One region of the Pseudomonas sp. 9.2(2024) genome, then DNA from elsewhere that is predicted to be linked to it. Evidence: predicted binding sites of a transcription regulator. Region 1 holds the regulator's gene; each other region holds the start of a gene.
What was found. Region 1 encodes FliA, which starts transcription of late flagellar genes. Its sites were predicted from a motif close to CTAAAGTTTNNNNNNNNNNNGCCGNTAA; they were not measured.
Positions count from the first base shown of each region.

Region 2: a site for FliA is predicted at 2,830-2,857, ahead of ABFB52_RS19590 (methyl-accepting chemotaxis protein). Genes of this name have one in related genera too.
Region 3: a site for FliA is predicted at 1,326-1,353, ahead of ABFB52_RS14235 (methyl-accepting chemotaxis protein). Genes of this name have one in related genera too.
Region 4: a site for FliA is predicted at 2,684-2,711, ahead of ABFB52_RS03320 (methyl-accepting chemotaxis protein). Genes of this name have one in related genera too.

Region 1 covers NZ_CP155585.1:2,009,408-2,014,814, forward strand. The annotation lists gene flhF (flagellar biosynthesis protein FlhF) at 1-982, shown strand, start outside; gene fleN (flagellar synthesis regulator FleN) at 1,096-1,926, shown strand; gene fliA (RNA polymerase sigma factor FliA) at 1,923-2,663, shown strand; gene ABFB52_RS09040 (chemotaxis response regulator CheY) at 2,831-3,202, shown strand; gene ABFB52_RS09045 (protein phosphatase CheZ) at 3,221-4,009, shown strand; gene ABFB52_RS09050 (chemotaxis protein CheA) at 4,049-5,407, shown strand, end outside.
Region 2 covers NZ_CP155585.1:4,366,290-4,371,696, reverse strand. The annotation lists gene ABFB52_RS19595 (sensor histidine kinase) at 1-437, shown strand, start outside; gene ABFB52_RS19590 (methyl-accepting chemotaxis protein) at 642-2,789, opposite strand; gene ABFB52_RS19585 (Na+/H+ antiporter NhaC family protein) at 3,104-4,420, shown strand; gene ABFB52_RS19580 (methyl-accepting chemotaxis protein) at 4,633-5,407, shown strand, end outside.
Region 3 covers NZ_CP155585.1:3,180,228-3,185,634, forward strand. The annotation lists gene ABFB52_RS14235 (methyl-accepting chemotaxis protein) at 1-1,258, opposite strand, end outside; gene ABFB52_RS14240 (hypothetical protein) at 1,643-2,176, shown strand; gene ABFB52_RS14245 (GNAT family N-acetyltransferase) at 2,217-3,161, opposite strand; gene ABFB52_RS14250 (AMP-binding protein) at 3,161-4,450, opposite strand; gene ABFB52_RS14255 (aldehyde dehydrogenase family protein) at 4,434-5,407, opposite strand, start outside.
Region 4 covers NZ_CP155585.1:739,232-744,638, reverse strand. The annotation lists gene ABFB52_RS03335 (methyl-accepting chemotaxis protein) at 1-1,859, opposite strand, end outside; gene ABFB52_RS03330 (cell division protein ZapA) at 1,960-2,262, opposite strand; gene ABFB52_RS03325 (hypothetical protein) at 2,259-2,489, opposite strand; gene ABFB52_RS03320 (methyl-accepting chemotaxis protein) at 2,770-4,395, shown strand; gene ABFB52_RS03315 (potassium/proton antiporter) at 4,629-5,407, shown strand, end outside.

The sequences.
Region 1 (5,407 bases):
TCCTGCACCGGCGCCTGCAGCGGTTTCCGCTGGCGTCGACCCGCGTGCTCTGGACTCGATGCGTTTCGAGCTCAACAGCCTGCGCGAACTGATGGAAGTGCAACTCGGCACCCTGGCCTGGAACCAGCTGCAAGGCAGCCGTCCGGCCCAGGCCAATCTGTACCGTCGTCTGCAACGCATCGGTTTGTCCGGCCCGTTGTCCCGTGATCTGCTGTCGATGATCACCGAGATCGACGAACCGCGTCAGGCCTGGCGCATGCTGCTGGCGCACCTGGCACGAATGATTTCCGTACCGGAAGTCGAGCCGCTGGAAGAGGGTGGGGTGATTGCCATGGTCGGTCCTGCCGGCATGGGCAAGACCACCACGCTGGCCAAACTGGCCGCCCGCTACGTGCTCAAGTACGGCGCGCAGAACATCGCGCTGGTGAGCATGGACAGTTTCCGTATCGGCGCACAGGAGCAGCTCAAGACACTGGGCCGCATCCTCAATGTGTCGGTGACCCACGTCGATCCGGGCCAGTCCCTGGTGCAGGCGCTGGATCCACTGCTGCGCAAACGCGTGGTGCTGATCGATACCGCCGGCCTGCAAGCCAGCGATCCGGCCCTGCGCATGCAGCTGGAAAGTCTGGCCGGTCGTGGCATTCGCTCAAAAAATTATCTGGTCTTGGCAACCACCAGCCAGAAACAGGTTCTAACCGCCGCTTATCACAGTTACAAGCGTTGCGGGCTGGCCGGCTGCATCCTGACTAAACTGGATGAGACGGCCAGCCTTGGCGAAGTGCTGAGCCTGGCGATCAGTCATGAACTGCCGGTCGCCTACCTGACCGACGGCCCACGGATTCCGGATGATCTGCATCTGCCGCGCCGTCATCAACTGGTCAGCCGCGCCGTCAGCGTGCAAATGCAGGAAGAACCCAGCGAAGAAGCCATGGCTGACATGTTCGCTGATATCTACCACAGTCCGACCAAGCAGGTTGGCTGAGGTAATGAACCGTTTTTGTACCTACATCGATGGTCTGCCATGCATTGTTCCGGTTGTGAACGCGCAGCCAGTAATGTGGCCTCCGTCTATGCAAGACAAGGTAAAGAAATAACATGGGCAGCATGCATCCCGTACAGGTGATCGCGGTGACCGGCGGCAAAGGTGGCGTCGGCAAGACTAATGTGTCAGTGAACTTGTCCCTGGCGCTGGCAGAGCTTGGCCGTCGGGTCATGCTGCTGGACGCCGACCTGGGGCTGGCGAACGTCGACGTTCTGCTGGGCCTCACACCCAAACGCACCCTGGCCGACGTGATCGAAGGCCGCTGCGAGCTGCGCGACGTGCTGTTGCAAGGCCCCGGCGGAATCCGCATCGTGCCGGCCGCTTCCGGCACCCAGAGCATGGTTCACCTGAGCCCGGCCCAGCATGCCGGCCTGATTCAGGCGTTCAGCGACATCGGCGACAATCTCGACGTACTGGTGATCGACACCGCTGCGGGTATTGGTGACTCGGTAGTCAGTTTCGTTCGCGCAGCCCAGGAAGTGTTGCTGGTGGTCTGTGACGAGCCGACCTCGATCACCGACGCCTACGCGCTGATCAAACTGCTGAACCGCGATTACGGCATGAATCGCTTCCGCGTCCTGGCCAACATGGCCCAGAGCCCGCAGGAAGGTCGCAATCTGTTCGCCAAGTTGACCAAGGTCACGGATCGCTTCCTCGACGTCGCCCTACAATACGTCGGCGCGGTGCCCTACGACGAAAGCGTGCGCAAGGCGGTGCAGAAGCAGCGTGCGGTCTATGAAGCCTTCCCGCGTTCCAAGTGCGCACTGGCGTTCAAGGCGATCGCACAGAAGGTCGACACCTGGCCGCTGCCCGCCAACCCGCGCGGCCACCTCGAATTTTTCGTCGAGCGCCTCGTGCAGCAAACGGCAGGACCTGTGCTATGACCGCCAGCGGTATGAATTTCTACAAGAAGTCGGCGCGTGACGCGCAGTACGAGCTGATCGAGCGTTACGCGCCACTGGTCAAACGCATCGCCTACCACTTGCTGGCGCGATTGCCGGCCAGTGTGCAGGTCGAAGACCTGATCCAGGCCGGGATGATCGGCCTGCTCGAAGTCTCGACCAAATACGACGCCAGCAAGGGCGCCAGTTTTGAAACGTACGCGGGCATCCGGATCCGCGGTGCGATGCTCGATGAAGTCCGTAAGGGGGACTGGGCGCCACGCTCGGTTCACCGCAATACCCGTATGGTCAGCGACGCAATTCGCTCGATTGAAGCTAAAACCGGCCGTGACGCTAAAGATCACGAAGTTGCGGCCGAACTCCAATTGAGTCTCGACGATTACTACGGGATTTTGAACGACACCCTGGGCAGCCGGCTGTTCAGTTTCGACGACCTGTTGCAGGACGGCGAACACGAAGGGCTGCACGAGGATGGCGCCAGTGCTCATCTGGAGCCGTCGCGCGATCTGGAAGACGAACGTTTCCAGGCCGCGCTGGCGGACGCGATTGCCAATTTGCCGGAGCGTGAGCGACTGGTGTTGGCGCTGTACTACGACGAAGAGCTGAACCTCAAGGAGATCGGTGAAGTCCTTGGCGTCAGTGAATCGCGGGTCAGCCAGTTACACAGCCAGTGCGCGGCCCGCTTGCGGGGGCGTTTGGGGGAGTGGCGAGCGCGCTGAAGGCAGTGTGGGGACACTGCGAACGAGGCTGGTGCGGTGGTGAACGGCACCGGTCTCGATCTGTCGTGCTCCAGACAGTCATCGAGTGTTTTGCCGGATTGATTGAAATGGCGCGTCCAGGTGCTGGGCGCGTTTAAGACTGCTTGGAGGTCGAATTGAACAAAGACATGAAAATCCTCATCGTTGATGACTTCTCAACGATGCGGCGGATCATCAAGAACCTGTTGCGTGATCTGGGGTTCACCAACACCGTTGAAGCCGACGATGGCACCACTGCCATTCCGGTACTCAACAGCGGCAGCATCGACTTTCTGGTGACCGACTGGAACATGCCCGGCATGACCGGTATCGACCTGCTGCGCCACGTGCGTGCCGATGAAAAGCTCAAGCACCTGCCAGTGCTGATGGTGACCGCTGAAGCCAAGCGCGAGCAGATCATCGAAGCGGCCCAGGCCGGCGTTAACGGCTACGTGGTCAAACCTTTCACGGCCCAGGCGTTGAAAGAAAAAATCGAGAAGATTTTCGAACGCATCGGCTGATGAACGCGCGGGGGAGCTATGGAGCATAACGAATCTTCACAGGGCGATTTTGAGTCGACCCTGAAAAAACACGCGGTCGAACTGGTCGAGAGCCTTGAAAAAGGCAAGTTCGGCGACGCTGTGCAACTGATCCATGAGCTCAATCAGACCCGTGACCGTGGCCTGTACCAGGAAGTGGGCAAGCTCACGCGTGAACTGCACAGTGCGATCGTCAATTTCCAGATCGATCCGCACATGCCGCAGGCTGAGGAAGTGTCGCAAATCACCGACGCTACCGAGCGCCTGAGCTACGTGGTCAAACTGACCGAAGCTGCCGCCAACCGCACCATGGATCTGGTGGAAAGCGCGACCCCTGTGGTCAATGGCCTGGCTGACGAAGCCCAGGCCTTGAGCGCCGATTGGGGCCGCTTCATGCGCCGTGAGGTCGGGGCTGAAGAGTTCCGTGAACTGGCGCGCCGGGTCGACGGTTTTCTGGCACGCAGCAGCGCGGACAACCGCGCGGTGTCGAGCAATCTGAACGACATTCTGCTCGCCCAGGATTACCAGGACCTCACAGGCCAGGTGATCAAGCGCGTGACCCAATTGGTCACCGAAGTCGAAAGCAACCTGCTCAAGCTCGTGCTCATGGCCAGCCAGGTGGACCGCTTTGCGGGCATCGAACATGACCGTGCGGCGATGCTTGCTGAAAAAGATCCACAAAAACATCTCTCGCAGGGTGAAGGTCCGCAGATTCATGCCGATAAACGAGAAGACGTTGTGTCCGGTCAGGACGATGTGGACGATTTGCTATCCAGCCTTGGATTTTGAGTTTTTTTGGGTTTTTAGACCTGTAGGAGCACCCCATTAATGAGCTTCGGCGCCGATGAAGAGATCCTTCAGGATTTCCTGGTTGAGGCCGGCGAGATTCTTGAGCAACTGTCCGAACAACTGGTCGAGCTGGAAAGCCGCCCGGATGACGCAGATCTGCTCAACGCAATTTTTCGCGGTTTCCACACTGTAAAAGGGGGCGCCGGCTTCCTTCAGCTCAACGAGCTGGTGGAGTGCTGTCACATCGCCGAAAACGTGTTCGACATCCTGCGCAAGGGTGAACGACGCGTCGATGCAGAACTGATGGACGTGGTGCTCGAAGCGCTGGACGCGGTGAACAGCATGTTCAGCGAAGTCCGCGATCGCAGCCCGATCACCGCCGCCACCCCGGAACTGCTGGCCGCCCTGGCGCGTCTGGCCGAACCGCAATCGGCGGATGAAGCCCCGGCTTCGCCTGTCGCCGAGATGATCGAAGAACTGGTCGTCGAAGGTGATTCGGGTGACATCACCGATAACGAATTTGAACAGTTGCTGGACTCGCTGAACGCCGTCAAGGCCGAAGCCGAAGCCCCGGCGGCTGCCGCTGCACCTGCTTCCACCGAAGCGGCCAGCGATGAAATCACCGACGCCGAGTTCGAGTCGCTGCTCGACCAGTTGCATGGCAAAGGCCAGTTCGCGGCCGACGCCGTGGCACCGGCGGCCGCTGCACCTGCTGCTCCGGCGGCGGGCGACAGCTCGGACATCACCGACGACGAATTCGAGGCCTTGCTCGATCAGTTGCACGGCAAGGGCAACTTTGCCGTTGATGCGCTGGAGTCGGCGATTGCTTCGGTTCCTGCAACGGCTGCTCCGGCAGCGGCTGCGGCCGGTAGCGATCTGATCAGCGATCACGAGTTCGAATCGCTGCTCGACGATCTGCATGGCAAAGGCAAGTTCACTGACGTCGCCACCGGTGCCGTCGTGACGGCTGGCAATGCTTCTGCTGTTGCAGCGCCTGCTGCGAAGGCCCCGGCCGCTGCGGCAAAACCTGCTGCAAAAGCGCCTGAGCCGAAAGCCGAACCGGCCAAACCGGCTGCCGCTGCGGCACCGGCTCCGGCCCGTGCACCGGCGACGCCGCCACCGGAAAAACCGGCGAGCGAAGCCGAGACCACCGTGCGTGTGGACACTGCACGTCTCGACGAAATCATGAACATGGTCGGCGAGCTGGTACTGGTGCGTAACCGTCTGGTGCGCCTGGGCTTGAACAGCGGCGACGAGTCGATGCAGAAGGCCGTGTCGAACCTCGACGTGGTCACCGCCGACTTGCAGACCGCGGTCATGAAGACCCGGATGCAGCCGATCAAGAAAGTCTTCGGCCGCTTCCCGCGTCTGGTTCGCGACCTGGCACGCCAGCTCAAG
Region 2 (5,407 bases), 2.4 Mb from region 1:
CGGGAGCGCTGTTCGATTGCGACGCCGAGCTACCGGGGCTGCTGTCGACGTTGAACATGATCCATGGCGAGCATCTGGAGTTGAGTTACGTGGCACCGCCGGGCCTGCAATTGCCGTGGGATCGTGAGGATCTGCTGGAACTGCTTGGCAACCTGCTGGACAACGCTTGCAAATGGGCGGATGCCGAGGTGCGGTTGAGCGTGGTCGAAACGGCCGAAGGTTTTGTGCTGAGCGTGGAGGATGACGGGCCGGGGATTCCCGAGGCGCAGCGGGCTCAGGTGTTCAGCCGGGGAGCGCGGCTGGATGAGCAGACCCATGGGCATGGGTTGGGGCTGGGGATTGTGCGGGATATTGTCGAGACGTGGGGTGGGGTTTTGGTGTTGGGCGAAAGCGAGTGGGGTGGGTTGAACGTGGAGATTCAGTTGCCTCGGCGGTAGCCTTTAAAAGCCCCCTCACCCTAACCCTCTCCCGGAGGGAGAGGGGACTGACCGAGGCGGATGTATGGGATACATCGACCTGAAAGTCCTGAGTCGAACTCAGGTTTTGAACACCTTGGAGATCTGCTCCCTTTCCCCCTCGCCCCCTGGGGGAGAGGGCTGGGGTGAGGGGGATCGATTTAACTGACACCCCACATTCAAGAATCAAACCCGAAACTGATCCATCAAACTCTGCTGCTGATTCGCCAGGCTATTGAGCGACTGACTCACCCGCGCCGATTCATTCGCCTGTCCCGAGAGCGACTCCGTCACATCACGAATCGTCGCCACGTTGTTGTTGATCTCTTCGGCCACCGCGCTCTGCTCTTCGGCAGCGCTGGCGATCTGCAGGTTCATGTCGCTGATCACCGTCACCGCATCGCCGATCTGACGCAGCGCGGTCACGGCCTGGCCGACCTGTTCGACGCTGCCCTGGGCCTGACGATGGCTGTTGCCCATCGAGCCGACCACGTCCTGGGTGCCGTTCTGCAATTGCTCGATGACCTGACGGGTTTCTTCCACCGACTCTTGGGTGCGGCGGGCGAGGTTGCGCACTTCGTCGGCGACCACCGCAAAACCGCGTCCGGCTTCACCGGCGCGGGCGGCTTCGATGGCGGCGTTGAGAGCCAGCAGGTTGGTCTGTTCGGCGATGGCGCGGATGGTTTCCAGCACGGTGCCGATTTTCTCGCTGTTGGCGGCCAGGCCTTCGACCTGCACCATCGCTGCGCTCATGTCGGCGGCGAGGGTGTCGATGCTGGCGGTGGTGCGGTCGATCACGGTCAGGCCCTGACGGGTGGCGCGGTCGGCATCCTTGGCGGCTTCGGCGGCTTGCGCGGCGCTGCGGGCCACGTCTTGGGCGGTGGCGCTCATTTCGTGGGACGCGGTGGCGACCTGATCGACCTGACGGTATTGCTGCTCCATGCCGGCGCTGGTCTGAGTGGCGATGGCCGAAGACTGATCGGCAGTGTTGCGCGCGTCCTGCACCGAGCGTTTCACCTCGGCGATGATCGGTTGCAGCTTGTCGAGGAAGCGGTTGAACCAGCCAGCCAGTTGACCGAGCTCGTCCTTCTTGTCGTAGGCCAGACGGCGGGTCAGGTCGCCTTCGCCGCTGGCGATGTCTTCCAGCATATGGGCCACGCCGAGGATCGGTTTGGTCACGCTGCGGGCCATCAGCCACACCAGCAGCAGGCCGATCAGCGCGGCGAGCACGCCCAGGCTCAGTTCGATGAGGGTGCCCGAGGTGTTGCTGGCATCCAGTTGCTGCTTGAGCGCTTCGGCGCGGCTGACCAGCACTTTCTCCGGCACATCGAGCAGCACGCCCCACGACGGGCCGCCGGGAATCGGCTGGAACGGCGACAGCACTTTCAGTTGCGCGTTGCTGTGCAGGCTGCTGACGGTGTGGCTCGAAGCGAGCAGGCGCAGCAGCTCGGCGCCGCTGGTGGTGTCCACGGCATCCAGGCGCTGGCTGAGTTTATTGGCATCCGGGCTGTAACCGGCGAGCAGGCCGGCGGGGCTGATGATGCTCACGGCGGTCTGGCCGTCGTAGAGCTTCTTGCTGGCGCTCTGGCTGATCGCTTGCAGGCTGTTGAGGTTGATATCCACCGACAGCGACGCGATGACTTTGCCGTTGACCATCAGCGGGAACACGATGCTGGTCATCAGCACCTTTTGCCCGTCGATCACATAGAAGTAGGGTTCGATCACGCACGGCTTGAGCGTGGTGCGCGGGCAGGTGAACCAGGCGTTGGCGGCCTGGCCGGTGGGGCCGGTGCTGGTGTCGGTCATGTCGCTTTCCGGCAGGGCCATCGAGGTCACCTTACCCGGGGTCGGCTGCGACCAGTACAGGGCGAAGCGGCCCTTGTCGTTGCTGCCGAGTTCTGCCTGGCCGGCAAACAGTTCGTCCTTGCCGTCCAGCGCGTTGGCTTCGAACACCAGCGACAGGCCGAGCAGATCCGGATTGGCCTGCAGCGCCGATTTCACCTGACGGGTCATGTCCTCGCGCAAGTCGAAGGCATCGAGGAAGCGCTTCTCGGCCTGTTCGCGCAGGAACAGCACCTGACGCGAGAACCCGTGGCCATATTGATAGGCGTCCATGAACTGCTGGCGAATGCCCGCTGCCTGGACTTCGCCCTGGGATTCGATGCGGGCCTGGGCCGATTCGGTGAGCATTTCCATGCTCGAAGCTTTCACCAGTTCGGAACTGTGCTCCATGCGATACAGCGAAAGACCCACCAACAGGGTCACGATACCGGCCAGGCAGAGCCCGGCGAGCAGGGTGATTTTCCATTGAATGGAAAGTTGTCTGAGTGACATGGAAACGTCCTTATTCGATAAATATCTGAGACTTTGCACTGTAACGGCCGCGGTTCGGCTTTCTTTATGGCGTAAATGCAATAGGGCGAATTGACGCATGTTGTGGCGGATATGCCTTGTTCAGCGGATTGATCATGGAAAGTTACACAGTGTTGCGACCAGTCGCTTTGACACTGCGCCCGCGCTGCGGCACAGTGCGCGCCCTTCTAATAAGACCCTCTATGCAAATCCGCTGGCGACCCTCGTGGCTTGTCGGCCGGACTCATCCTGTCTGGCGGTGAATGGCTTTACCGTCGTGTTTTCGAGGTAGTGAAATGAATGCAGTGATTGCTGCGGTCGGCGTCATGCTGATCCTCAGCCTGTCCCGGGTGCATGTGGTGATCGCGTTGATCGTCGGTGCGCTGGTTGGTGGCCTGACCGGTGGTCTGGGCATCGACGCCACGCTCAAGGCCTTCAACAGTGGCCTGGGTGGCGGGGCGACAGTGGCGTTGTCCTACGCGTTGCTCGGCGCTTTCGCCGTGGCGATTGCCAAGTCCGGTCTGGCCCACGCGCTGGCCGACAAGGCTCTGGCGATGGTCGACCGCCAGCATGCGACCGGTGGCGGCAGCGTCAAATGGATGCTGATCGGCCTGCTGTGGGTGGTGGCGATCGCGTCGCAGAACATCCTGCCGATTCATATTGCGTTCATTCCGCTGCTGGTGCCGCCGCTTTTATATGTACTGACCAAGCTGCAACTGGACCGCCGGTTGATCGCCTGCGTCATGACCTTCGGCCTGATCACGCCGTACATGTTCCTGCCGGTTGGCTTCGGCAACATTTTCCTCAACGAGATCCTGCTGGCCAACGTTGCCCGCAGTGGCGTGGACATCAGCGGGATCAACGTCACCCATGCCATGGGGATTCCGGCGCTGGGCATGCTGGTGGGGCTGGGCATCGCCTTTATCAGTTACCGCAAGAAGCGCGTATACGACCTGGGAAAAATCGAGCAGGTCGAGCAGGTGGCAGTGCAGTACAACCCGCGCAGTCTGTTGATCGCCGGTGTCGCCATTGCCGCAGCTTTCATTATTCAGTTGCTGCTGGATTCGATGATTATCGGGGCGCTGGCCGGTTTCCTGATCTTTTCGGCGTCGGGCATCGTCAAATGGCGCGAGACGGATGACCTGTTTACCGAAGGCATGAAGATGATGGCGATGATCGGCTTCATCATGATCGCCGCTTCCGGATTCGCCGAAGTGATGAAGGCCACTGGCGAGGTGCAGACGCTGGTCGAGTCTTCGGCGTCGTGGATCAACCACAGCAAGGGCATCGGTGCGTTGCTGATGCTGCTGGTCGGTCTTCTGGTGACCATGGGCATAGGCTCGTCGTTTTCCACGGTGCCGATTCTGGCGGCGATTTTCGTGCCGCTGTGCGTGCAACTGGGTTTCAGCCCGATTGCCATTGTCTGCATCGTCGGCACGGCCGGGGCCTTGGGCGATGCCGGTTCGCCCGCGTCAGACTCGACCCTTGGCCCGACCTCCGGTCTGAACATCGACGGCCAGCACCACCACATCTGGGACACCGTTGTTCCGACCTTCCTGCACTACAACCTGCCGCTGCTGGCGTTTGGCTGGGTGGCTGCGATGGTCCTTTAACTCCCGTGATCGTTCCCACGCTCTGCGTGGGAATGCAGCCCGGGACGCTCCGCGTCCCAAAGCGTGACGCAGAGCGTCACAAGAGGCATTCCCACGCAGAGCGTGGGAACGATCGGCGTCGAGGTGTCGTTCTCAAGCTGCAGCTCAACTTTTGGTTACGCGTGCCGTTAAAGCCTTTAACCACGCCAATAAAACCAAAAGAGTGAGCCCCCATGCGCCTGAGTCTCAAGGCTAAAGTCCTGTCCCTTGCCGTCCTTCCGGTGCTGCTCTTTGCGCTGGTGATCAGCCTGACCACGCTGTTCATCCTTCAGGAACAGGCGCGCAATGAAGTCCAGCAGACCCGCGAACGCCTGCTCGGCGACGCCAAAGCCACGCTGGCCAGTTACGTCGCCGTGGCCATGACCACCATCAAACCGTTGTACGACGCCGCCGCTCCCGGTGACGCCGAGGCGCGGGCGCAGGTGATCAAGCTGCTGTCGAGCATCAAGTACGGCAAGGACGGCTACTTCTTCGGCTACGACTCCGAGACCGTGCGCCTGTTCAAGGCCAACGACCCCGAAGGCGTGGGCAAAAGCTTCAAGGACAACCGCGACCCGAATGGCGTTTACGTCAACCGCGATCTGGTGAAAGTGGCGAAGGACGGCACCCATTACCTGCAATACAGCTCGCCGCTGCCGGGCAACGCGCAAGTGCTGGTGCCGAAACTCGGTTACACCGAATACCTGGCGAAGTGGGACATGGCGGTCGGTACGTCGGTCAACCTCGATGGCATCGAAGCGCAAGTAGCGGTGGTCGAGGCCAAGGTGCAGGAGCGCATGCAGGGCGTGGTGCTGAGCATCGTCGGTGTGGCGGTGGTGGTGCTGCTGGTGATCGCGGCAGCGGGGATGTTGCTGGCCAACACCATCCTGCGACCGCTGACCCTGATGAAAGCCAACCTCGATGACATCGCGGCGGGCGAGGGTGATCTGACCCGGCGCTTGACCATCA
Region 3 (5,407 bases), 1.2 Mb from region 1:
CGGTTTCCGAAGCGTGGCGCAGCAGAATCTGACTGGTGTGCGCCGAGGTACGCTGCAGGTTGTCGAGGCTCGAAGCCATTGCACCAGTGGCCTGGGTGACTTCGCCGATCATGTTCTGCAGATAGGCGATAAAGGTGTTGACCGAATGCCCGATGGCGCCGAGCTCATCTTCAGCGCGGATGGTGATGCGCCGGGTCAGGTCGGCATCACCGCTGGACAGCGAATCGATGTTGGCTTTCAGCGCTTTCATGCGCGAAACCAGTTGGCGAATCGCGTAGACCTGCAACAGCACCAGCAGGATCACCAGCGGAATCTGCAGCAGGCTCAGGCTGCTGAGCACGTCGTCACGCTGGGCGGTGAGCATTTTGGTCGGCAGTGCGGTGGCGAGGAACCACGGGGTGCCTTCGATCGGGCGCATGAAGAAGGTGCTGGCTTCACCGTGGTTGTCGAATTCGACGCGCTGCGCCTGCTCGCGATTTTGCAGTCCGGCCTTGACCTGGCTGGCGAAGGTCGAGCCGCCGGCCAGTTCGCTGATGTTCTTCAGCACGATCGGCCCGCTGATGCGCGAGCTGTTGCTGATGATCTTGCCGTCGGCCTCGACGATCAGCATTTCGGCGTTGAGGTCTTTTTCCTTGCGCGCCACCAACTCGTTGAAGAAGCCCAATGTCACGTCGATGGTCGAGACGCCCCAGGCGCTGCCGTTTTTCTGGATGGCCATGGCGCAGTTGGTGCGCGGTTCGGCGCTGGCGTCATCTTTATAGGCAGCGGCCCAGGCGCATTGGCCGCGCGGGGTCTGCATGCCGCCCTTGTACCAGCTCTGGTCGTAATAGTTGGGGGCCGCGTCGCTGTTCCAGAAGGTGTTCACCGCCAGTTTGCCGGAGGCATCGCGGTGCCAGAACGTACTGAACTTGTTGCGTCCGGCCTCACGCTGACCGGGCAGCGGCCAGATGCCGCCGCCGAAGACTTTCAGTTCGCCGTATTGATCCACCAGCCCCGGCAACACGGTGTCGATGGCCGCGCTGTCGAGCAGCGGGATGGTCTGGGTGATGCTGCGCTGTTGCGCCTGGACCTTGTTCAGTTCGCCCTGGATTTGCTCGGCCACTTCAGCAATGCGGTTGAGCACCACTTGCTCTTCGGTGTGGCGCAACTTGGGCGCGACCAATTGGCTGATGCCAACCACGGTGAGCACCGACAACAACAGAATGAACAGAACCAGAAACAGCGTGTAACGAGCCTGAATGGTGCGGAATGCGGGCATGGAAACCGGTCCTTGAGCAGGGATTCTTATTGTGGGCAGGGGAAACAAACAGCGCGGGTTTCCTAACGTATCGTCGGGTCTTCGGGAAGCTTTAGGTACTTTCGTCCTAAAAGAGGCGATCCCGACCAAAGGAACGTATCGGGTCTGATACACGATAACTAACCGTCCCGAACATTAGAGCAATAAATCCACTTTCATCACATTGTCATGAACGCTCTAGTCCCGTATTTCCGGGGCTGTTGCCGGTTTGTATCGTGAATGTACAAAAATTGTAAAAAAGTGCAGAAAGGAGTTGGTGCCATTAGTTTGCCGGCCGATACTCCGGGCAATTCAAAAGTGGTTCAACAAGGAATTTTTCATGTTTTCCTCGCAAGGAGCTTGCTCATGACTATCGGCTATACCGGTGCCTGGCAACCCAAGGCGGGTTTGCTGGTTCGAGATACAGGAAGCTCGAGCAAACCGGTTTCTCAAAGTGTGAAGGTCAAGCAGATGCTGGCCCTGGTCGGCAACGACCCCACCGCGATCAGTACCGCAGAGATGGACAAGCAGGGTCTGCACAAGAACATCAAGGGTTTCGATCCCACCAATGTTTCAGCCAAGCAATTGGGCAGCCTCAGTGCAATGTTGCGTAGCCGGGGCCTGATTTCCGAGATCACGTCCATGACCTTGCTCAATGCCGGCGACAAGTTCGATCGCTTCGGCATCCAGAAGGATCCGGATGCCAAGTTCAATGCGCTGGAATATTTCGCGACACAACTGGATACCATCCAGAACAACAATCTCAAGGGCAACAAGTACGCGAATACGTTGATCCCCGAGTACAAGAAAGCCATTTACGTACTGCAGAACCTGCAGACTTACGGTCAGGGCGGGGAGCGCAAGCCTCCTACCGATCAAGGTGTCAAAGCCAAGGCATGATAGACAGGGCCCGCCCCGGTAACGGGGCGGGCCCTTTCGTTTATGGGCGATTGCCGCAAGCGTGGAGTTTTGGGCGCAAGGCGACCTGCCGCTGCATCCCGTCATGCAACCGCTGCATCTGCGGGCAATGCAGCGTCAAGGATTTTGGCTGGAAACCGCGATGAAAAAGCGCCAGCCATCCTGCACTTCTGTCATCGGGCGCCAGCCCGCTGAACACGAACCCCATCGTCGATAACCGGCGCCAGGCATTGTCAAACCCTTGTGCCAGCCTGAGCCTGATCGAAATCAGCCAATGTCCGGGCAGTTGTTGCAGCTGCTTGATCAAACTGTCGTCCACTTCACTGAAAATCCCGTCATATCGCCCCCATCGCTGTTCCAGCTGCGCCGGTGCGCCGACCCAGGGCGACACGTTCGACCGCGTTCCGAACACGTCGCACATCTGCTGCATGAACTCACGGCATTCGTCCGGCCAGGTCAAGGCCGGCAGCGGGCGCTGATAACCATCGACCGGGGCGTAACCCATTACCAGCGATTCCGTCACCGCGCCGCCAAAGGGCGACGGTGCATGGTCGGGCAACAAGCCGGTGTTGTGAAAACCAAGGCCGGCAGCCATTTTCTGGGTGTAGGGATGATGGGTCATTTGCTTGATCGTGACCCCCTGATATCCCAGCGCCTGCGCATGGATCAGCAACTGTCGACTCAGTTGCGTGGCGACGTTTTGCCCACGGATCTGCGGATCCACCACGCTCAGTGCCAGTTCGGCGAGGGACGATTCTTTGTCGAGAATCAATGTGGAATGCCCAGCCACTTGACCGTTCGCCACCGCCACCAACGAGTGCCAGCGGCCGTCGGCATGGTTCTGGCTGATCATCCGGGGCAGATACACATGCGGCTGGGCGTAATGGTCGCCGTAGATCTTTCTGAACAGGCGACTGACCGCCGGAGCGTCACTGGTGCGGTAGCCTCGCAGGGTGATCGCTTCCATCAGCAAGGCTCCTGGCCAGTGCCGTTGTAGACGCGCCGATCGAGCACACGTTGACGCTTGCCGGAGCGTGGATGGCGTGCCAGTTCCTGAACCTTGCAGCAGCGAATCCGCAATACCAGCAGGTGATCGGCGCTCAGTTGCTTGATCAACGGATAGTCTTCGATCAAGGCACTGTGCAGCGTCTGGTCGGCCTCAGCGTTCGCAGGTGTCAGGGCGTCCGGCGCCCAGTGCAGGCTCAGGATATCCATGGCGCCGTCCTGCTCGATCACCAGTTGCCAATCATCGCTGCCGGTGACGCGCCATACGGTGTCGCCGATCGATTGCGGCAGCAGGTTCAGTATGCCCACCCGCACGCGCTGGCTGTCGGCGCAGCGGCCCATCAACGCGAACTTGCGCCGGGGCGTTCCCGACGGCTCTCGCCAGCAAGCACGATCGCCCACCGGGTAGCGGATCAGGGGCATCAAACGGCGCGTGAGATTGGTCATCACCAGGCGCCCGACCCGGTCGCATTCATCGATCACTTCACCGGTGTGCTCGTCGAGAATTTCCAGCACACCGTGACTTTCGGGGATCCGATGCTCGCCCAGGGCACAGTCACGATGGCTGGCGCCAATGAATCCGGCATCGACACTGGCGTAGCCGATGGAGGCCACCCGGGCCTGGGGAAACACTCGCGCCAGCCGCTGCAACTGAGCATCAAACAGGCTTTCACCGGCGTAGAGCAGGGTGGTGACTTCCTTCAGAACCCGGCCGTGTTGTTCGAGCCATGCTGCGAAAGTCAACAGGTGGGCAGGCACACCGGCCAGGACGTTGATCCGGTGCCGGGTAATCGCATCGGCCAGGACACTTGGGTCGATATGGCCGGTGAAGGGAAACTCGATAACCTCCGTTTGTACATGCGCCAGCGCATCGTGGGTAAAGATGAAACTGGCATACAGGTCGCCGACGAAAAACAGGTTGGCGACGCGGTCGCCGGGGCTCAACTGCGAGCCGAGACTGCGACCGAAGTCCGCCACCAGCGTCTGCCATTCCTCGCGCCGGAACAGTGAAAACTTGCCGTCACTGGTAGTTCCTCCCGTTTTGAGGATCAGCGCGTCATTCAAAGGCGCCGTCATGACGGGCCAGTGGTCGAGGTCATGACTGCCTTTCCAGTAAGCAACGGGGTCAATCACCGGCAATTGTTCCAGAGATGTGACGGGCAGGGAAACGTCGGCGAAGTGGTTCGCATAAAAGCCCGAATGCTCTCGTGCAAACGTGACCAGTTCTTGCAGTTCAAACCCTGTGTTCATGAGCGGCTCCTTGCCTGTTTGCGCGGGGACCGACACCCCGATTGTCGATCAGCAGCGGTGTCTTGCCGCTGTGTTTGTTACGAGTAAATCCGTCGCTGCAGCAGACCTCCACGTCCACGGTCAGAAGACCCGTCTGGATGAGCGTGGCCAGCGTCGGATACTCCAGCAGGCGACGCTGAACATCATCGGGTTGCCGTGGACTGCGAAAGCGCATGCGCTCGAGTCCGTCGGGGGCATGTTCGAGGATCAGCTGGAACTCGGTCTGCAGGTGCTCCGCCAGTAGCGCCAGGCAGATGAAGTCCGTGCCGATGCGCATCAACCTGCCGTGACGTTGCAGCAGTTCGAAACGCGGCGTGGGCAGCCCGCAGTCACACAGGCCCGGAATCCAGCGGCCGCTGTCTCCGACGTCGTAGCGCTGCACGTCCTGCCCTTCACGTTCGATGGAGGTGAACACCAGACGCCCGGTTTCACCGCCGATCACCGGCCGATCGGCCTCGAGTTCGACGATTTCCAGGTGCTGGATATCGCTCATCAGATGAAACACGCCATCGCCGGTGGCCGGGCAGGCATGGCCGAGCGGCCCGGCGTCGACACTGCCGTAAACGGCCGATCGGATCAGCCCGACGCCACAGTCGCGCATCAGCGCGAGGCTTTGTTCACCGGGGTGTTCGCCGCCGAGGAAGACCTTTTCGATCCCGCTATATTCGCGCAGCCGTGCTTGCTCATTGAGGAACAGACGGTTCAGGGTGCTGGGCATGCCGACCAGCACGGTGACGCGTTGGTCGATGATTATCTGCGCGATCTCGCGGTAATCGTCATCGGCCGGCGCGCCCATCGGCAGGTGCGTGGTCCCCAACATTTCCAGCACTTTGGAAAAACTGAAGAAACCGCCATACAGCCCGCCACTGAAGAACAGGTTCATCACCCGGTCGCGGCTCGGGTCGAGACCCGCCGCGA
Region 4 (5,407 bases), 1.3 Mb from region 1:
GCCCGAACCTCCCCCGCCGTCGCCCGGGCCAGATCGGAAATCCCCTGCACGTTACGGTTGATCTCCTCAGTCACAACCGACTGTTCCTCAGTCGCCGTCGCCACCTGATGGTTCATGTCGCTGATGCGCTCGACCTGCCCGGTAATCGCAGTCAAAGAAGCCCCCGTACGCTGGCTCGACTCAACTCCTGTCCCCGTCGCGGCCTGCCCGGTACGCATTGAAGACACAGCATTCTCCGCCCCCTGCTTGAGGCTGCCGATCATCTGCTGGATCTCGTCGGTAGACGCCTGAGTCCGACGCGCCAAGGTGCGCACTTCATCGGCCACCACCGCAAAACCACGCCCCATATCGCCGGCTCGGGCTGCCTCGATGGCAGCGTTCAACGCCAACAGATTGGTCTGCTCCGACACCCCGCGAATCACCGCCAGCACCTGATCAATCGACGCCACCTGATGCGCCAACTCACCCACCGCGCCGGCCGCGACGCCAATTTCATCGGACATACTTTCTATATGGCGAATCGACCCGCCGACCACTTCCCGCGCCTGCATCGCTTCATCACGGGCGGTTTGCGAGACGAGCGCCGCATTACCGGCGTTCTGGGCGATTTCCTGCACCGTCAGGCCCATTTCGTGGACGGCGGTGGCGACCATGTCGGTCATTTCCTGCTGGCGGCCGGAGCGCTCGGCGGTGTTATCCACAACCCTGGCCACCTGGCCCACGGCAACGCGCAGACGCTCGCTGGTGGTCAGCACTTCGCCGATCATCCCGCGCTGACTGTCGAGGAAACGGTTGAAGCCCCGCGCAAGGTCGCCCAGCTCATCGGCGCGGCTGGAATCTAACCGGTGAGTCAAATCTCCACCACCGCTACCGATTGCTACCAATGCAGCTGTTACCTGACGAATCGGTCGCACCAACCCCTGGGCCAGCCAGATCACCAGCGCCAGGCAAACCAGCGCCACCACCAGGCCGATGCCGCTGCTCATCCACATCGCCCGGCGGGCTTCGGCGTAGATCTGCGACCGTGGCACTTCGGCCACCAGGGTCCAGCCGAGGTCGCGCAAAGGCAGGCTGAAGGCGAGGAAATCTTCGCCGTCGCGCTGAAAGCTGCTGTTGGCGGCGACTTTATGGCCCATGACCGCTTGTGCTGCCGAGACCCCGATCTGCTCGCTCAAGGTGCGCTTGCCGCTGAACTGTGCCTCGGGATGGACCTGGATAAGACCGTCGGAACGCACGAGATAGACCTTCCCGCGCTCGCCGAAGCTGAAGTTGTGAATCAGCTCCGACAGCTCTTTCATACTCAGACCAAGGCCCGCGACACCGACCACTTTGCCGGCCTCCTCCACCTTCAAATCGATGAACAGCGCCAGCTCTCCGGTGGCTCCGTCGTTGTCGATGTTCAGAGTTCGCGGCTGATTGCTGTCGAGGAAGGAGTAGAACCACGCATCGGCCGGTTTGTCGCGACTCAGGGTGCGATCCAGGCCTTTTTCGGTGATGTAGTGATTGGATTCCGTGCCGATGATCAGCGCGGTAAACGCCTTGTGTTCGGCGCGGATACCTTCCAGATACTGCGCGAAGCCCGCCGTTTTGGCGGAGCCTTCACCATTGGCCAGCCAGTCGCGGACCATGGTGTTGCTGGCGATGTCCTTGGCGGCGGTAAGGGGCTGAACGAGGATTCGTTCGATGTCGTTGCGCGTCGCTTCGATGCTCGACGGCAGCGCCTGTTCGACCAGATAGCTCTGGGCGAGGCGGTTGACCACCAGGGTATAAATGCCAACCACGATCAGAATGCTGACCAGCAGGGCGGTGCCCATACCGAGGATCAGCTGCCATTGAATACTGCGACGCCAGAACTGCATGGAGCACCCCCAAAGAATAAGAGGCTGAAACACTGCAACAGCCGTGCCGATTGTATACAAACCAATCGACAATCTTATTCTTTGGTTGTGCGCAACCCCATCAACCCTGATTGATGGTCTTGGCGATGGTCTCGACCGTGGCGCTGACTTGCTCTTGGTAACGCTCGAGTTCTTCCTGATGCTGCTTCTTCATTTCAATCTGCTGCGAGCACAGATTCATCGCCGCCAATACCAGCAGGCGATCGCCGATCAGGGTCGGGTATTTGCGCTTGGTATCGGCCAGCGCGGCCTTGAGCATCAATGCGGCGTCCAGCAGAGTCTGTTCTTCCCCGGCCGGTGCCTTGATCGAATAGTCCTCCCCCATGATGGAGATGACTTTTACCCCTGCTGTGCCGTGGTTCATGCGCTGACAGGACCTGCGTTGACTCGATCAACCAGGGCCTGGATGCGCGCGGCGGTGGCGCCGTGCTTTTCTTCCTGTTCCATCAGGCTCAGTTGCAGGCTTTCGTTTTCATCCTTGGCCTGGGCCAGTTCCGTGGACAGGGTCTGGTTGGTTTGCGACAGGGTCTGGTTTTGTTGCACCAGGTCGCTGACGAGCTGTTCCAATTGGCTGAGGGATGCTTCCAACATTTTGATCTTCCGGGGCTTTTTCAAAGGGCGCGTACGATAAAGAAAAGTCGTCGTTGACGCCAGGGTTAAACCGGCGCAAGGCCTTGATTTTCCTGGCGGCTCGACCGTTCTTGCGAGTCTTAGAGACTGTCATCTGCCAATCTGGTTCCTGCACTTCGTCGCTTGCGTGCGGATGCGACAAATACGCACACCACCTCAAGACTTTAGTCGTATGACCGATAAGTCACCCAACAGCAGTCTCAGCCCGCACGGATGCGGCCCTTCCCTGGTATCCGCCTCCATGTCCCTTCGCAATATGAACATCGCCCCCCGGGCGTTCACCGGTTTCGCCCTGATCGGCGGCCTGATGCTGATTCTTGGTGTGTTCGCCCTGAACCAGATGAGCAAGATCCGCGCAGCAGGCGAAGACATCGCCACCGCCAGCGTGCCTTCGATCAAGGCCCTCGACGAATTCACCCAGTTGACCCTGCGCCTGCGCGTGCTGTCGTATCGGTTGCTGATCAACCGCGAGCCAGACGTCCAGCAAAAAACCATCGAGCTGTTCGATTTGCGCAACCGGCAGATCACCGACGCGCAACGCGCCTACGAGCCGCTGATCGATGGCCCGCAAGAACGCGCGGCTTACGATCAGTACGTGCAGTTGCTGGCACAGTACCGCCAGCTCGAAGACCGGATGAAGACTCTGTCACGCAACAATCAGATCGACGAACTGCGGCAGATGCTCAACACCGATTTGCTCGCCAATTCCGAAGCGGTGAATACCGCTCTCGCGCGTTTGCTGGAGATCAACACCCAACAGATCGCCGAGACCAATCAGGGCGCCACGGATCAGTATTCGATGTCGTTCAATCTGGTCGTGACCCTGTTGATCATCGCCACCGGCCTGACCTTCCTGTTCGCCTGGTTGTTGACCAGCAGCATCACCAAGCCAATCGCCAAGGCACTCGATGCAGCGGAAACCATCGCCGAAGGCAACCTGACCCAGCTGATCCACGTGGACGGCACCGACGAAGCCGGGCGCCTGCTGGCGGCCATGGCCAAGATGCAGTCGAAGCTGCGCGACACCCTGCAGCGGATTTCCGGCTCGGCCACCCAACTGGCCTCCGCCGCCGAAGAGCTGAACAGCGTCACCGACGAAAGCGCCCGAGGCCTGACCCAGCAGAACAACGAAATCGAGCAGGCCGCCACGGCGGTCAACGAGATGACCAGCGCGGTGGAAGAAGTTGCACGCAACGCCGTCAGCACCTCGGAAGCTTCGAAGAACGCCACCACCTCCGCCGGCGACGGCCGCGATCTGGTGCAGGAAACCGTCAGCGCCATCGAACGCATGAGCGCCGATGTGCAGAGCACCGCGACCCTGATCGGCGACCTGGCCAACGAATCCCGCGACATCGGCAAGGTGCTGGACGTGATCCGTGGCCTGGCTGACCAGACCAACCTGCTCGCGCTCAACGCCGCCATCGAAGCGGCCCGTGCCGGTGAAGCCGGTCGCGGTTTTGCCGTGGTGGCTGACGAAGTCCGTGCACTGGCGCACCGCACCCAGCAGTCGACCAGCGAAATCGAGCGCATGATCGGCAGCATCCAGAGCGGCACCGAACACGCCGTGGATTCGATGCGCAACAGCACCGAGCGCGCCGAGTCGACCCTGAACATCGCCCGTGGCGCCGGTCTGTCGCTGGACACCATCAACACGGCCATCGTCGAAATCAACGAGCGCAACCTGGTGATCGCCAGCGCTGCTGAAGAGCAGGCGCAAGTGGCACGGGAAGTGGATCGCAACCTGGTGAACATCCGCGATCTGTCGGTGCAGTCGGCGACGGGCGCGAATCAGACCAGTGCGGCGAGTAACGAGCTGTCGCGCCTGGCGCTGGATCTGAACAATATGGTTGGGCGGTTTAGCCTCTAACCCTCTGCGTTGATCGTTCCCACGCTCTGCGTGGGAATGCAGCCCGGGACGCTCCGCGTCCCAGAAGCGGACGCAGAGCGTCCATTAAGGCATTCCCACGCGGAGCGTGGGAACGATCATGCGCCAAGCTGAAAAACCTTTTTGACAGCATCACATTTCAACAGGTTAGAATCGCTGGCACGCAGACTGCATGGTCAGTTTGTGCCCGTCTTTCCGCTTCTGGAGTACTGCCTTTGAATGCGACGACCATCAACAGCCTGTTCTTGATCGGCGCGTTGCTGGTAGGCGCAAGCATTCTTGTCAGCTCCCTTTCTTCCCGTCTCGGCATCCCGATTCTGGTGATCATCCTCGCGGTCGGCATGACTGCCGGGGTCGATGGCGGCGGCATCATTTTCGATAACTACCCGACGGCCTATCTGGTCGGCAACCTCGCGCTGGCGGTGATCCTGCTCGACGGCGGCTTGCGCACCCGGGTGTCCAGTTTCCGCGTGGCCCTATGGCCGGCTTTGTCGCTGGCGACGGTCGGGGTACTCATCACCACCGGCCTCACCGGCATGGCCGCCGCGTGGTTGTTCGATCTCAACCTTATTCAAGGCCTGCTGATCGGCGCCATCGTCGGTTCCACGGATGCCGCGGCGGTGTTCTCGCTGCTTGGCGGCAAGGGCCTGAACGAGCGGGTGACCGCCAGCCTGGAAATCGAATCCGGCAGTAACGACCCGATGGCAGTGTTCCTCACCGTGACCCTGATCGACATGCTCGCCAGCGGCCAGACCGGCCTGCACTGGAGCCTGCTGACCCACCTGATCCGCGAGTTCGGCATCGGTGGTGTGATCGGTCTGGGCGGTGGCTGGCTGATGCTGCAACTGGTCAACCGGATCAATCTGGCCGCCGGCCTGTATCCGATTCTGGTGATCGCCGGCGGTCTGGTGGTGTTCGCCCTGACCAACGCCCTGCACGGCAGCGGCTTCCTCGCCGTGTACCTGTGCGGTCTGGTGATCGGCAACCGGCCGGT